2 regions of the Streptomyces durmitorensis genome follow, and region 2 is predicted to be linked to the other one. Evidence: riboswitches for the same ligand, from Rfam matches in the RefSeq annotation. Region 2 holds a riboswitch; the other holds the start of a gene.
What was found. A riboswitch is a leader RNA that binds a small molecule or an ion and turns the genes downstream of it on or off. The one in region 2 is predicted to bind cobalamin.
Positions count from the first base shown of each region.

Region 1: another riboswitch for cobalamin. It lies ahead of M4V62_RS05185 (energy-coupling factor ABC transporter permease); the one in region 2 lies ahead of cobN (cobaltochelatase subunit CobN).

Region 1 is NZ_CP097289.1:1,084,777-1,089,025, reverse strand. Features, by position in the region: gene mmsB (3-hydroxyisobutyrate dehydrogenase) at 1-511, shown strand, start outside; gene M4V62_RS05190 (enoyl-CoA hydratase) at 508-1,344, shown strand; cobalamin riboswitch at 1,505-1,688, shown strand; gene M4V62_RS05185 (energy-coupling factor ABC transporter permease) at 1,719-2,492, shown strand; gene M4V62_RS05180 (energy-coupling factor ABC transporter substrate-binding protein) at 2,492-2,896, shown strand; gene cbiQ (cobalt ECF transporter T component CbiQ) at 2,903-3,652, shown strand; gene M4V62_RS05170 (energy-coupling factor ABC transporter ATP-binding protein) at 3,649-4,249, shown strand, end outside.
Region 2 is NZ_CP097289.1:510,876-515,124, forward strand. Features, by position in the region: gene cobN (cobaltochelatase subunit CobN) at 1-1,846, opposite strand, end outside; cobalamin riboswitch at 1,916-2,067, opposite strand; gene cobG (precorrin-3B synthase) at 2,116-3,423, shown strand; gene M4V62_RS02095 (precorrin-8X methylmutase) at 3,496-4,122, shown strand; gene M4V62_RS02100 (precorrin-2 C(20)-methyltransferase) at 4,119-4,249, shown strand, end outside.

The DNA.
Region 1 (4,249 bases), 570 kb from region 2:
CTTCATGGCGGGCGGCGGCGAAGCCGAGTTCGCCGAGGCCGAGCCGCTCCTGACGGTCATGGGCAGGAAGGCGGTGCACTGCGGCGGGCCCGGCGCGGGTCAGGCCGCGAAGATCTGCAACAACATGATCCTCGGGGTCTCGATGATCGCGGTGAGCGAGGCGTTCGTACTCGGCGAGAGCCTCGGCCTCTCCCCTCAGGCCCTGTTCGACGTGGCGTCGACCGCGTCCGGCCAGTGCTGGGCCCTGACCGTCAACTGTCCGGTGCCGGGCCCCGTCCCGGGCAGCCCCGCCAACCGCGACTACCGCCCCGGGTTCGCCGCCCCGCTGATGGCCAAGGACCTCGGCCTGGCGGCCAACGCCCTTGCAGCCAGTGGGATCGACGCCCAACTCGGCCTCAAGGCGGCTGAGTTGTACGCCACTTACGCGCAGGGAGCCGGAGCGGACCAGGACTTCTCCGGGATCGTCAACACCATCAGGCACCACAAGGCAGGGGACGGGGACGACGCATGACCACGGAGACCACGGAGACCACGGAGACCGCGGAGACCGCGGAGACGGCTGAGGCCACGGAGTCGTACGAGACGATCCGCATCGAGCGGAAAGGCCGCACCGCGCTGCTCACGCTCGACCGCCCCAAGTCCCTGAACGCACTCAACCTCCAAGTGATGAACGAGATCGTCGCCGCGACGGCTGACCTGGACCGGGACCCGGGCATCGGCTGCATCGTCCTCACCGGATCACCGAAGGCGTTCGCCGCCGGGGCCGACATCAAGGAGATGCGGCCCCAGAGCTACATGGACATGTACCTCAGCGACTGGTTCACCGCCTGGGACCGGCTCGGGGCGCTGCGCACGCCGACGGTCGCGGCCGTCTCTGGTTACGCGCTCGGCGGAGGCTGCGAGCTGGCCATGCTGTGCGACATCCTGCTGGCCGCCGACACCGCCGTGTTCGGACAGCCCGAGATCAAACTGGGCGTCATCCCCGGCATCGGCGGCTCGCAGCGGCTGACCCGAGCGGTGGGGAAGGCCAAGGCCATGGAGATGTGTCTGACCGGCAGGACCATGGACGCCGACGAGGCTGAGCGGGCCGGGCTCGTCTCCCGGGTGGTGCCCGCCGGTGATCTCGTCGGCGAGGCACTCGCCGTCGCCGAGACCGTCGCGGGGATGTCCCTGCCCGTCGCGATGATGGCGAAGGAGGCGGTGTCACGCGCCTTCGAGACGACCCTCGCGGAGGGCGTCCGCTTCGAACGCCGCCTTTTCCACGCCGTGTTCGCGACCGCGGACCAGAAGGAGGGGATGGCCGCCTTCGTCGAGAAGCGACAGCCCGGCTTCACGCACTCTTGACCCTCCACCCGCTCCCCGACGCCCGAAGAAGGCGTGGCGCGCGCCAGGTGTGCACGCACCGGGCACAGGGGCTGACCAGGGGCGTACGCCCTGGTCGTGTGCGCTCGCGCGTGCCACAGCTGCGGTGGTCCCGCAAGTTGTCAGGAATCTCGGTCGCGCACTAAGGTCACCACGCCTTGGTGAACGGGAAATCCGGTGTGATGCCGGTGCGGCCCTCGCCACTGTGATCGGGAAGTCCGGCTCCAGCCCTCGCGGCAGCCACTGGGTGCTCACGCACCCGGGAAGGCGGAGTCCGGTCGGTACGACCCGTCAGCCAGGAGACCGGCCAAGGCACGTTGTCCATCCACGAGGTGCTGGAGAGGGTCTGCTTAGCCATGCACATAGCCGAGGGTTTCCTCCCACCGGCGCACGCGATCGCCTGGGGCGTAGCGTCCGCGCCGTTCGTCGTCCACGGAGTCCGCTCCCTGACCCGTGAGGTCAAGGAGCACCCGGAGAGCACCCTGCTCCTGGGAGCCTCCGGTGCCTTCACATTTGTCCTTTCCGCACTCAAAATCCCTTCCGTCACGGGCAGTTGCTCGCACCCGACGGGAACCGGGCTCGGCGCGATCCTGTTCCGGCCGCCGATCATGACGGTGCTCGGCACCATCACCCTGCTGTTCCAGGCCCTGCTGCTCGCCCACGGCGGGCTCACCACGCTCGGCGCCAACGTGTTCTCCATGGCGATCGTCGGGCCATGGGCCGGATACGCCGTCTACCGGCTCCTGAAGCGGTACGACGTGCCGCTCATGGTCGCCGTGTTCTTCGGCGCGTTCGTCGCCGACCTGTCCACGTACTGCGTCACCAGCGTCCAGCTGGCCATGGCGTTCCCCGACCCCAGCAGCGGATTCATCGGCGCCCTGGGCAAGTTCGGCGGCATCTTCGCCGTCACGCAGATCCCCCTGGCCGTCAGCGAGGGACTGCTCACCGTCATCGTGATGCGGCTGCTCGTGCAGTCCAGCAAGGGTGAGCTGACGCGGCTCGGCGTGCTCCTCCAGGGCAAGCGGTCGGCCACCAAGGCGACGGAGACGGCGACGACGGAGAAGACCGCGACGACGGAGGAGACCGCGGCGACGGAGAAGACGACGACGGAGACGGGGGCCAGCGCCTGATGAGCCGGAACGCGAAGATCAACACTCTGCTGCTCCTCATCGTCGCCGCGCTCGCGGTACTGCCGTTGGCGCTCGGTCTCGGCGACGACGAGAAGGAGCCGTTCGCCGGGGCCGACGCCCAGGCCGAGACCGCGATCACCGAGATCAATCCGGACTACGAACCCTGGTTCTCGCCGCTGTACGAACCCCCCTCCGGGGAGGTCGAGTCGGCGCTCTTCGCCCTGCAGGCGGCGCTGGGCGCGGGCGTCCTCGCGTACTACTTCGGTCTGCGCAAGGGACGCAGGCAGGGCGCGGAGATCGCACGGTCGCAGGAGGCACCCGCACCCGCACCCGCCCCCGCATCCGCCCCCACGGAGCAGACAACCGATGCGGAGGGCGCCCGGCCAGAGACCGAGCAGGTCTGACCCGGCGTGCTCCCCATCGACGCGGCGGCGCACAGCAGTCGCTGGCGCCGCCGCCATCCCGTGGACAAGGCCGTGCTCGGGCTCGGCCTCACCGTCCTTGCCGTCTCCCTGCCGCCCTGGCCGGGTGCCGCCCTGGTCCTGGTCGCCGCGCTCGTCGTGCTGCTCGGGCCCGCCGGTGTGCCGCCGCGCAAACTGTGGCGCGCCTACCGCGTGCCGCTCGGCTTCTGCGTCACCGGCGCCCTGACCCTGATCGTGCAACTCGGCGGGCCCGAAGGGTTCGTCACGCTGGCCGACGGCGGCCCCGCGCGGGCCGGCGGTCTGCTCCTGCGCACCTCGGCGGCCTCGCTCGGTGTCCTGCTCTTCGCCTTCACCACACCGATGTCGGATCTGCTGCCCCGCCTGGTGAAGGCGGGCGTACCGGCGCCGGTCGTGGACGTCGCCCTGGTCATGTACCGCATGAGCTTCCTGCTCCTGGACTCCATGAGCAGGATCCGGCAGGCGCAGGCCGCGCGCCTCGGCCACACCACCCGGGCCGCCACCTGGCGCTCCCTCGGCGGCCTCGGCGCCACCGCGTTCGTGCGGGCCTTCGACCGGGCGACGCGATTGCAGGCCGGGCTCGCCGGGCGTGGCTACGACGGAACCCTGCGGGTGCTCGTGCCCGACGCCAGGGTCTCCCGGGGCTTCGTGGCCGTCAGCGCGGTACTCCTCACGGGCCTGGTGGCCCTCACCCTCGTACTGGAAAGGCTTCTTCCATGAGCGAGCCGAGCGCTCCTCGCGAGCGAGAGGCGAGCGAGACCCTGGTCGCTCTGCGCGCCGCTTCCTACGCGTACGAAGAAGGGCCCACCGTGCTCAGCGGCCTGGACTTCGACGTCACCGAGGGGCGCGCGCTTGCGCTCCTCGGCCGCAACGGCAGCGGCAAGACCACCCTCATGCGGCTGCTGAGCGGCGGACTCCGCCCGGACCAGGGCGGATTGACGCTCGGGGGCACCCCCGTGACGTACGACCGCAAGGGTCTGACCCGGCTGCGCACCACCGTGCAGCTGGTCGTCCAGGACCCGGACGACCAGCTGTTCGCGGCCTCGGTCGAGCAGGACGTGTCCTTCGGGCCGCTGAACCTGGGTCTTTCCGACGCCGAGGTCCGGGCGCGGGTCGCCGAGGCGCTCGCCGCGCTCGACATCAGCGCCCTGGCGGACCGGCCGACGCATCTGCTCTCCTACGGCCAGCGGAAGCGGACGGCCATCGCCGGCGCCGTGGCGATGCGGCCGCGCGTACTGATCCTCGACGAGCCGACGGCGGGGCTCGACCCCGACGGCCAAGAGCGCCTCCTGGACACCCTGCAAGGCCTGCGGGACG
Region 2 (4,249 bases):
GGATCGCGGGCAGCTTCGCCGGGTCCATCGAGGCGATCTGGGCGTGCTCGTCCAGGAGTTGCTCGAGGCGGGCGATGTCGCCGTAGCTGTCGGCGCGGGCCATCGGCGGTACGAGATGGTCCACGAGGGTGGCGTGGACGCGCCGCTTGGCCTGCGTCCCCTCCCCCGGGTCGTTGACCAGGAACGGGTAGATCAGGGGCAGATCGCCCAGGGCCGCGTCGGGGCCGCAGGCGGCGGAAAGGCCCGCGTTCTTGCCGGGCAGCCACTCCAGGTTGCCGTGCTTGCCCAGGTGGATCATCGCGTCGGCGCCGAAGCCGTTGTCGGCGGCGGACGCGGCGATCCAGCGGTAGGCGGCCAAGTAGTGGTGCGAGGGCGGCAGATCGGGATCGTGGTAGATCGCGATCGGGTTCTCGCCGAAACCGCGCGGCGGCTGGATGAGGATGAGCAGATTGCCGCGGCGCAGGGCCGCGAGGACGATGTCGCCCTCCGGGTTGCTCGACCGGTCCACGAACATCTCGCCGGGGGCCGGGCCCCAGTGCTGCTCCACGGACTCGCGCAGCTCGGCGGGGAGCGTGGCGTACCAGCGGCGGTAGTCGGCCGCGGGGATGCGGACGGGGTTGCGGGCCAGCTGCTCCTCGGTGAGCCATTCCTGGTCGTGGCCGCCCGCCTCGATGAGGGCGTAGATCAGCTCGTCGCCGTCGCCGGAGGCAAGGCCCGGGACCTCCTCCGTACCGAAGTCGTAGCCCTCTTCGCGCAGTCGGCGCAGCAGGGCGACGGCGCTGGCGGGGGTGTCGAGGCCGACCGCGTTGCCGATCCGCGAGTGCTTGGTCGGGTAGGCGGAAAGGACGAGCGCGATGCGCTTGTCGGCGGCCGGGATGTGGCGAAGCCGTGCGTGCCGCACGGCGATGCCGGCCACGCGGGCCGCGCGCTCGGCGTCGGCGACGTACGCGGGCAGACCGTCCTCGTCGATCTCCTTGAAGGAGAACGGCACCGTGATCAGACGGCCGTCGAACTCGGGGACCGCGATCTGGCTTGCGGCGTCCAGCGGCGACACGCCCTCGTCGTTGCCCTCCCAGTCGGTGCGTGAGCTGGTGAGGCACAGCGCCTGGAGGATGGGTACGTCGAGTCCGCTGAGTGCGCCTGCGTCCCAGGACTCGTCGTCGCCGCCCGCCGACGCCTCGGCGGGGCGCGTGCCGCCCGCGGCGAGGACCGTGGTCACGATCGCGTCGGCGGCGCGCAGTTCATCGATGAGTTCGGGCTCGGGAGTACGCAGCGAGGCGACGTACAGCGGCAGCGGGCGCGCTCCGGCGTCCTCGACCGCGCGGCACAGGCTCTCGATGAAGGCGGTGTTGCCGCTCATGTGGTGGGCGCGGTAGTAGAGCACCGCGACGGTCGGTCCCTCGACCTGACGGGCGGTGCGCTCCAGCGGGCCCCACGAGGGCGCGGGGGCGGGCGGCTCGAAGCCGTGGCCGGTGAGCAGGACGGTGTCGGAGAGGAACCTGGCCAGCTGCTCCAGGTTGTCGGGGCCGCCGTGGGCCAGGTAGGCGTGGGCTTCGGCGGCGATGCCGATGGGCACGGTCGATGCGGCCATCAGCTGGGCGTCGGGGGCCTGTTCGCCGGTGAGGACGACCACGGGGCGTCCGGTCGCCACGACTTGGTCGAGGCCCTCCTGCCAGGCGCGTACGCCGCCGAGGAGGCGTACGACGACCAGGTCGGCGCCGTCCAGGAGCTGCGGAAGGTCCTCGAGCGGGAGCCGGGAGGGGTTCGCGAAGCGGTAGTCGACCGGGCCGGCGGCGGCGCGGGCGCTGAGCAGGTCGGTGTCGGACGTCGACAGGAGCAGGATCATGCGGCGTCGGGCCTTCCTCGGGGTGTCCACGCCCCGGGTGGTGTCGATGGCGTCTCCCCTGCTCGAGCGGACGAGAGCTCGGGGAAGGGAGTTCCTGACTCACCCGGCATGCGCACCGGGCTCACAGTGGCGGGACCGCGCCGGAATCGCACCGGGCTTCCTCCCCTTGTCGCCGTCTGTGGCGACGACGGGCCGGCTGACCCGTCGCTAGGAATACTAAGGGCCGATCAACTACCGGGGGGCAGGCGGACCTGCTGCGATGGGTCGGTATGCTCGCCGCCATGCCCCCATCGGTCCCCTCGCCCCCGCTCTCGGGAGACGAGTCTGCCCGCGGCCGCGGTGACGCCTGCCCCGGGACGCTGCGCCTGCACCGGGCGGACGACGGGGCGCTGGCCCGCGTCCGCATCCCTGGCGGCGTACTCAGCGCGGGGCAGGCCGATGTGCTGCGGGACGCGGCGGAGCGGCTGGGAGATGGGGAGTTGCATCTCACATCGCGCGGCAATGTGCAGGTGCGCGGGCTGCCCGCGCACTGCGGCGGTGAACTGGCTTACCTGCTGGGCGAATCGGGGCTTTTGCCCTCCGAACGCCATGAGCGGGTGCGTAATGTGGTGGCCTCCCCGCTCGCGGGACTCGACGGCCGGGGCGAGGCGGACATCCGCCCGTGGCTCTCCGCCCTGGACGAGCTGGTGTGCGCCAGTGACCGGGCCGCCGCTCTGTCCGGCCGGTTCCTGTTCGCCCTGGACGACGGCCGCGGCGACGTGGGGGCGCTCGGCGGGGACGTGACCCTGACGGCGCGGGACGCGGACGAGGCGCTGCTGCGGATCGGACCGTCGCACGACGCCGTCCTCATGACGGCGGCGCAGGCACCGCGGGCCGCGCTCATCGCGGCCGAGACGTTCCTGGAGCAGGCGCCCGACGCCGGTGCGTGGCGGGTCACCGATCTGCCCGGCGGCATCGGCCCCCTCCTCGACGCGGTCCTGCACCGCCTGCGCCAGGCCGGACTCCAAGTCACTCGCACCACCGCGCCCCTCCCCCAGGATCCGGGCGGACCCGCCCTCGGCGTCGTGTCCGGCCCGCACCGCACGGCCGCACTCTCCCTCGGCCTGCCCCTGGGAAGCGTCAGCGCGCCCCAGTGGCAGACGCTGGCGGACACCGCCCGCCACCATGGCAGCGGCGAGCTGCGGCTGACCCCCTGGCGCGGAGTCATCCTGCCCGGAGTCGAGCGGACAGCGGCCGCGCAACTCCTGGAGGAACTGGGGGCCGCCGGTCTCATCACCGGACCCGACTCGCCCTGGACCGGAGTGGGGGCCTGCATCGGCAGGCCCGGCTGCGCCAAAGCTCTGGACGACGTACGCGCCACGGCGAAAGCCGCGTCGGGTCCCGGAGGGGCGCTGCCCGTGTACTGGTCCGGGTGCGAACGCCGGTGCGGACATCCGCACGGGGAGTGGATCGACGTCGTCGCCACTCCCGACGGACATCAGATCTCCCGCGTACGCGGCGAGAAACGGGACACGCCGGCGACCGTCCCCGGCAGCCCGGGCGCGCTCGCCGCCGCCGTGGCCGCGGCCCGCGGCTGAACCACACATGAACACATGATCAACCCCGCAACACCCGACTGTTCCCTGCCCTATCAAGAGAGCGAACGCACTGTGCACCAGTACGAGAAGGACGGACCGGCGATCTACCGCCAGTCCTTCGCCACGATCCGCGCGGAGGCGGATCTGTCGGGCCTGCCCGCCGACGTGAGCCAGGTCGCGGTCCGCATGATCCACGCCTGCGGCATGGTCGACCTCGTACGCGACCTCGCTTTCACCCCGGACGTGGTGGCCAGGGCCCGCGAGGCCCTGCGTGCGGGCGCCCCCATCCTGTGCGACGTGGCGATGGTCGCAAGCGGCGTCACCCGCAAGCGGCTGCCCGCCGACAACGACGTGGTGTGCACCCTGTCCGACCCGGCGGTGCCCGATCTGGCGGCCAAGCTCGGCACCACGCGCAGCGCCGCCGCCCTGGAGCTGTGGCGCGACCGGATGGAAGGCTCGGTCATAGCCGTCGGCAACGCGCCCACCGCCCTGTTCCGCCTGCTCGAAATGATCGAGGAGGGCGCGCCGCGCCCCGCCGCCGTCATCGGTGTGCCCGTCGGCTTCGTCGGCGCGATGGAGTCCAAGGACGCCCTGGCCGCGCACCCGTCCGGCCTGGACCACATGATCGTGCGGGGCCGACGGGGCGGAAGCGCCATCGCGGCGGCCGCACTCAACGCGATCGCCAGCGAGGAAGAATGAGCGTGAGCGAGCAGAACACAGGCCGGCTGTACGGCGTCGGGCTCGGCCCCGGCGATCCTTCCCTCATGACCCTGCGGGCGGTCGAAGTCATCGCGGAGGCCGATGTCGTCGCCTATCACAGCGCCCG